DNA from 2 places in the Pseudoalteromonas sp. 2CM37A genome. Region 2 is predicted to be linked to the other one. Evidence: riboswitches for the same ligand, from Rfam matches in the RefSeq annotation. Region 2 holds a riboswitch; the other holds the start of a gene.
What was found. A riboswitch is a leader RNA that binds a small molecule or an ion and turns the genes downstream of it on or off. The one in region 2 is predicted to bind lysine.

Region 1 (3,417 bases), on a different contig from region 2:
CGTAATTGCACACGCAGTAATACTTGCAGCTGCGTATTTTGCAGCTGCGCTTGCTGGTTTAACCAACGTACTTGATTGAGGCTTTCGGCAACAAAAATACGCACGCCGCGCTCAATAAAGTGTTTAATTTGTTTAGGGCTCTTTGCAGGCCCTGTGTTGAGCACGCGCTGTGAACTAATACCTTGTGCAAGGACTTGTTCAAGCTCACCTTTACTTGCTACGTCAAAGTTAAATCCGGCGCTGTCTAGGCATTGAATAACCTTAGAAAGCGGATTGGCTTTTACCGCATACCAAAGCTTTACATCGGTTTGCGCAACTAAACGGGTAAGGTGTGCGTTTAGTTTGTCTAAGTCGTAAACAAAAAAAGGTGTATCAAGTTGCTGAGTAAGTGTATTTACGGCGGCCTTGATAGGCGTGCTCAAAAAGCTCATTATCGTAAAACCTCTTCTAGCAATAACGATGCATCGCTTTGCTCGTCGCGGTATTTAACAATGAGTGCACACGACATGCTTAAGCCTTGCTCACGAGCCCATTCGTTAGACGCAGGGCGAGAGCCTGGTATTACAATAGCGTACTCTGGAATTGGCTCGCCTTTATCTAGCTGGCGCTCGTTAACACAGTCGTAAACCGGAATAGTGGCAGATAAACGCACACCTGGGGCAAGTACCGCGCCTTTTTTAACCACTACGCCTTCAACAATGACACAACCTGCGCCAATAAACGCATCGTCTTCAACCACGACTGGGCTTGCCCCAATTGGCTCAAGTACACCACCAAGTTGAACAGCTGCGCTTAAATGTACATTTTTACCAACTTGTGCACATGAACCCACTAATGCGTGGCTATCAACCATAGTACCTTCGTCGATGTATGCGCCAATATTTACGTACGCTGGTGGCATAATAATAGTGCCTTTAGCTACGTAGGCACCGCGGCGAACACTGGTGCCACCTGGTACCATACGCACGCCATCGTCAGTGCTAAATTCTTGTGGTGCAAGGTTGTGCTTATCAACAAACCCGCCTGCAAACTCGGTGTTAGTGCCATTTTTAAAGGCTTCTAAAATGCCTTGTTTTACTTCTACGTTAGCTTCCCATTGGCCGCTTTCGTTTTGTGATGCTGCGCGTACTGCGCCCGATTCTAAATTATTTAGTAGTTCTAACCAGCTCATTATAAAAACCTGTGTTTAATGCCAAGATAAAATGGTGTCGTTTGCAGTGGTAATGCAATCGGTTTGCGTTAACTCAAGATGCGTTAAAGGTGGACGCAACAGTGGGCTATTTAAACGCCCTTGCTGGTGCATTAGCACTTTAACGGGTATAGGGTTTGCTACAGCAAATAGGCTATTAATAGCGCGAGTCCACTGAGCAAATAAATTGGGGTGTTGACCGCTTAGGCTGCGCTTTACAAATTCGTGTGTTTGCAAAGGCCATGCATTGGCCGCAACCGAAACTAAGCCTTTTGCACCTGCTTGAGCAAAGTAGGGCATAAGTGCATCGTCGCCACTGTATAGCGCTAAATTAGGCGCGGCTTGTCGGTATGCTTCAAATTGGGTGATGTTGCCACTGGCTTCTTTTAAAGCCCACAGTTTTGGGTGCGCTTTTAAGTTTTCAATGGTTTCGATAGGAATGCTTACACCGCTGCGCCCAGGTACGTTGTACAACATACACGGATGCGCGCTTTCGTTTAATAAGCTTTCGTACCAATGTGTTTGACCTACAGCCCCTGGTTTTGCATAAAGAGGCGAGCCTAATAAGTAGCTGTGAATAGGTAATTGGTTACAGTAGCTAACCCATTCTTTTTGTTGGGCCAAGTTACTACCACCAACAGCAACCATAAGCGGTACACTGGGTTTTAATTGGCACACGTGCTCAACAATGCCTTGCTGCTCTTTAAGCGTAAGGGCTAAGCCTTCACCTGTGCTACCGAGCAGTAAAATACCGTTGTGTGCCGCTTCTTGTTCGCTAACAAGTGTTGTGAGCGTGTCGTAGTCAACATTACCTAGTTGATCAAACGGCGTAACAAGCGCTGTCCACAGTGCGTAGTCGTCTAAATTGAAGTTGTGAATCATCTCTTACGAACCTATAAGGTGTTCGAGATATTAAGGAGGCTGTATGATGTGAGCCGCATTAACGTCGTTCGAACAGTATTCGAAGAGCGAATGGGCTTAAAATAATAGGGCGCACGGCCTTATTATTTAAGACCAGAAGCTCTCCACCAAACTAATAAGCTGCTCTAAAACAGCTATTGGTGACAGTCGCTAGGATTCAACCTAGTCGCCCGAAGTAATTGCTTCGCAAAAGCGTTTACCTCTCGGCGGTATTCCCCTCACATATGCTCACTGGAGTTTGCGCTCCTAACATACGCTACCTGAATAACGCACCTCTTCTAGCCCTTTGTATTTTGTTTAACCGCAAAAGGTTTAACAAAATACAATTTAAATAGGGTAATTGCGGCGATTAAAACATTTTAGCCGTCTAGGTGTCAAGTTGCAGGATACAGATTAGTTCATCGAAAATGTGGGTGGTTACGTATTAGCTGCTTTTCTCGTAAACTAACCCTATGAGCAGTGATGAGGTATTTAATAAGTATGGAAAAATTTAGCGATATTTATAAGCGAGCAGTAGAGCGAAAAGGTTCTGAAAAAATGCTTAAGTTATTACTCGCAAAACCCTTATCTAAAAAAGCATTAAGCGCATTAAGTGACGACGATTGGCTTGAAGAGTTTACCCGTAAAGTATTTCAAAGCGGGTTTTACTGGTCGGTAATAAACAGTAAATGGCCAGGTTTTAGAGAGGTTTTTTGGCAGTTTAGTGTTGATAAATTACTTATGATGCCGCCCGATATGCTCGAGCAAAAAGCAACTGATGAGCGCATTATTCGTAATTATAAAAAAGTAAAAACAATTCCTGAAAATGCCTACATGATCCACGAAATAGCTCAGCAACATGGCAGTTTTAGCCAGTTTGTAGCTAACTGGCCAGGCGATGACATTATTGGTTTATGGGCGCATTTAAAAAAACACGGCGCCCGTTTGGGTGGCAATACAGGCCCGTATGCCTTAAGAGCGCTTGGTAAAGATACTTTTTTACTTTCGCGAGATGTAGAAAGTTACCTAAGAGCGCACAAAATTATCGATGGCGGCCTGCAGACTAAAAAATCACTCACTGCCGCACAGGCTTTTTTTAACGAAATGCAAAAGCAAAGTGGTTTGAGCCTGCAAGAACTTAGCTTAATTGTGGCTTACAGCGTGGGCGACAATCGCGTAGGCATAAGCCAACAAACAGAGGATTAACTATGAAACTAGTGCCAAGATACACAGACATAGCAGATAACTTCGCAATAGAGGACAGTCCTTCAAGCGTTGCTGCCCCGCAATTGCTGCTGTGGAACGAAGCGTTAGCACAGCAGTTTAAT
Region 2 (3,417 bases):
CACATTACGTTGTCTTGTTCGCAAATATGGTAACCCGCACCTAATTTTTTATTAATGGCTTGTAGGTGCGTAAGCTCGTCTAAGTTTATATGTGTCATGTGTTACTCGTCTGCCTGTGTATCTGGCTGTGGCGCAGAATTAAATGGGTATAACGAAAAATGCTGGCCGGCAATTTTTACGCGTATTTTTTCATCGCTTTGGCTAATGTGAATTTCACTGTCGCTGACTAGTTTTTGATATAAAAATAGCATTTCGTCGGCGTCTAATTCTGGGTAGCTTTCATCTAAAAATTGCAGTAATGGCTGGGGCTTTTTACGTTTTTTATTAAAGCGTTTTGCAAAGCTTGTTTTAACATCGTGGTAATCAGGAATGTTTGGCGTAACAAATGCCGGCACGTCTTGTTGCTCTGGGAGTTGGTATTCTTCGTGTTCAAATTCTACCAAGCTTGCCATATAGGCAACTATATGACGCTGCTGGCCAAGCGAATAACGCTGCGCATCGCTTACAAAATTTGGTTGTACCGCGCTTAGCATGTTGTCTACGCCATTTTTACGCACAAGGCCAAGCACTTTTGCTGCCTGGCGGGTAATTAGGTTATTACGGCGTAGCTCTTCGCGCAGTGGCATAAGCATATCGGCACTTTTGCGTAAGCTTTCTCGGCCAACTAAATGCATTTCGAGTATCCGAGTACGCAATTGCTCAAGCATACGTTTGTCGTTGTAGGCTTTGCCTGAGCGTTCAATGTGCTCTATTTGCTTACTTATTTGCTGCTCAATAAGTGTAAAACAGGCATGAAAGTCACCGCGAATATCGACCATTTCAAGCATCGGCTCTATGTATTCGTCAAAGGCTTCTATTACCGCTTTGTAGCGCTTTTGCAAAGATTGCACCGCGTGATCAGATTTAGCTTGCTCAACAATGTTTAAAATAGCGTTTTCGTTGTGCGCGTAAAGCTTCATTATTTTACGTACCCGATCATCCATAATGCGGCTATAGCGGCGTAAATCGTCAAAGTCTTCTATTTCGCCGGCATTATCTAATCGGTTTCCTAGGCGTGCTAAATCATCAACCAAAACGCTAATTTCTTGTGCTAAACCTAGGTGTTCTTCTTGTAATAAAAAGGTCGCAAAATCGGCAATGGCGCGGTTTATTTCAAGCTGGGATGATTTAGCCAATGGAATAAGTATATCTTGATTGAGCAAACGGTTAGTTTCTTTGTATATGCGCTCGTTTGTCCATGTGGGCTGTTTTTGCTTAATGGCGTTTTGCACGTCTTTGAGGCTAAAGTCGGCCATTTTAAAACGTTTAAATAATAGCTCTAAAACACTCCAATGTTCGTTAAGGGTGTTAAGCAGCTTTTTAGCTGGGATCATAATGCGGTGATACATCCTAGTAATGAGTTAACTACGCTTAAAGCAGAGCGTAGTTTTTATATTTTTATAATAAAAAGTACTCGTTATTAACTGGCTTAATTTACACATTTTTTTAGCTGGCGTACAGGCGAGTTACATTAAGCGCTGTAAAAGTAGCCAGCAATGTAAACCCGGGCTAAATTATTCGCGTTATATTAACTAAAACACCTTGACAGCTAGACGTCTAAACGATAACTTTCAAAGCCCCGCTACACAGTGGGGTTTTGTTTTATTAGCCACAGGTTAATACAACATTCAGAAGAGGTGCGATACTTAGGTATTTAATGGTAGGTGACGAACGCCCATAACCATTAAAGAGGGAAGTACTCGCCGAGGAAAACAAGGTTACGTCAACCGTGTTTTTCGGTTTATGGGGCTGAATCCCCAAAACTGTCACCAACTTAGGTGGAGAGCTTCTGGCAGCGGACACATCTTATTTGCATTCCTTTGCCAAGTTCTTCTTGTTTTTTAGCGGTTTGGATACCGCGAAAGGAGACGAAATGACTACCCAATCAGTGCCACAAACAGTATCAGGCGCAAAATCAGATTACATCGTTGCCAAATTTGGCGGAACCAGTGTTGCAAACTTTGAAGCGATGAGTCGCTGCAGCGAAATTATTGTTGCAGATAAAAGCGTACGTATTGTAGCTGTGAGCGCCAGTGCCGGCGTAACTAACCACTTAGTTGCACTGTGCAAACCCGACCTTAGTAAAGAGCAGCGCCAAGCACACATCGATGGCGTATTGGCTATTCAACAGGCTATTTTAGATGAGCTGTCGCTTGATGCCGATTTAGCGGTGGGTTTTAACGAGACGTTAAAAGCATTTCAAACGTTAGCCCTTGAAACACTCACCACTGATCAACAACACGATGAGCTGCTTAGCTTTGGCGAGCGTTTATCGTCTTATTTATTTGCTCAAGTGCTGCGCTTAAAAGGCTTAAATGCAGATAGGTTTGATGTACGCAAAGTGCTTAAAACTGATAGCCAATTTGGTAAAGCAATGCCCGATGTTGCGGCCACTGAACAAGCTGCTAAAGACCTGTTAATTCCGTTATTAGATGAGCAAGTAATAGTTACACAAGGGTTTATTGGTAGTGATGAATTTGGCCAAACCACAACGCTTGGCCGTGGTGGCTCTGACTACAGCGCGGCGTTATTAGCAGAGGCTATTAACGCCAAAAGTGTACATATTTGGACCGATGTAGTGGGTATTTTTAGCACCGACCCGCGTTTATGCGCTAAGGCAACGCCAATTGCCCGTTTAAGCTTTGATGAAGCCGCAGAAATGGCTACATTTGGCGCAAAAGTATTGCACCCTGCGACAATTTTACCAGCAAGCCGTAGCCATATTAATGTATTTGTAGGCTCTAGCCGCGAGCCAGAGCGCGGGGGGACGTGGATTGAGCGTGAAAAATCGCAGCAGCCAGGTATTCGTGCCGTTACGCAGCGTAAAAACCAAATATTGCTAACGCTTAAAAGCCCAGAAATGTTATTAGCAAGTGGCTTTTTGGCCCGTGTATTTACTATTTTAAGTGAATTTAATATATCGGTAGATTTAGTTACTACCTCAGAAATTAGTGTTGCCATAACCCTAGATAACGCGCCTAATGCCTCGCGACCTGAGCTTGAGCAAGCGTGTTTAGATAAATTGGCCGAATTTTGTCATGTATCGGTTGAAAATAACTTAACCTTAGTGGCGCTTATAGGGTCTGAAATACAGCTACGCCAGCACGAAATGAACTTAATGAACGTATTAAAAGAGTTTAATATTCGATTAATTTGTCATGGTGCAAGTAAGCACAACTTATGCTTTTTAGTAGAGCAAAGCGAATCAGATACCGTGGTACAAGCAATACACAGCCGCTTATTAGAAAGCGCTGCTTAAGCTTTTAAAGCCAAGTTATTAAGTATCCAAGTTATTAAGTATAAAGCACCGCCAGTCGGTGCTTTTTTTATGCGCCACGCTTATATCAAACTCCTCATTGGCAACCGTTATGGTGTTAC

Region 1: another riboswitch for lysine. It lies ahead of dapA (4-hydroxy-tetrahydrodipicolinate synthase); the one in region 2 lies ahead of lysC (lysine-sensitive aspartokinase 3).

Annotation. Positions count from the first base shown of each region.
Region 1 covers NZ_JALNTJ010000007.1:73,960-77,376, reverse strand. Annotated here, with positions in the region: gene MTF68_RS15355 (PLP-dependent decarboxylase) at 1-431, opposite strand, end outside; gene MTF68_RS15350 (2,3,4,5-tetrahydropyridine-2,6-dicarboxylate N-succinyltransferase) at 431-1,171, opposite strand; gene dapA (4-hydroxy-tetrahydrodipicolinate synthase) at 1,187-2,071, opposite strand; lysine riboswitch at 2,200-2,396, opposite strand; gene MTF68_RS15340 (DNA-3-methyladenine glycosylase I) at 2,591-3,295, shown strand; gene MTF68_RS15335 (protein adenylyltransferase SelO family protein) at 3,298-3,417, shown strand, end outside.
Region 2 covers NZ_JALNTJ010000001.1:735,741-739,157, reverse strand. Annotated here, with positions in the region: gene MTF68_RS03310 (hypothetical protein) at 1-98, opposite strand, end outside; gene MTF68_RS03305 (hypothetical protein) at 102-1,373, opposite strand; lysine riboswitch at 1,664-1,836, shown strand; gene lysC (lysine-sensitive aspartokinase 3) at 1,913-3,298, shown strand; gene MTF68_RS03295 (4'-phosphopantetheinyl transferase superfamily protein) at 3,317-3,417, opposite strand, start outside.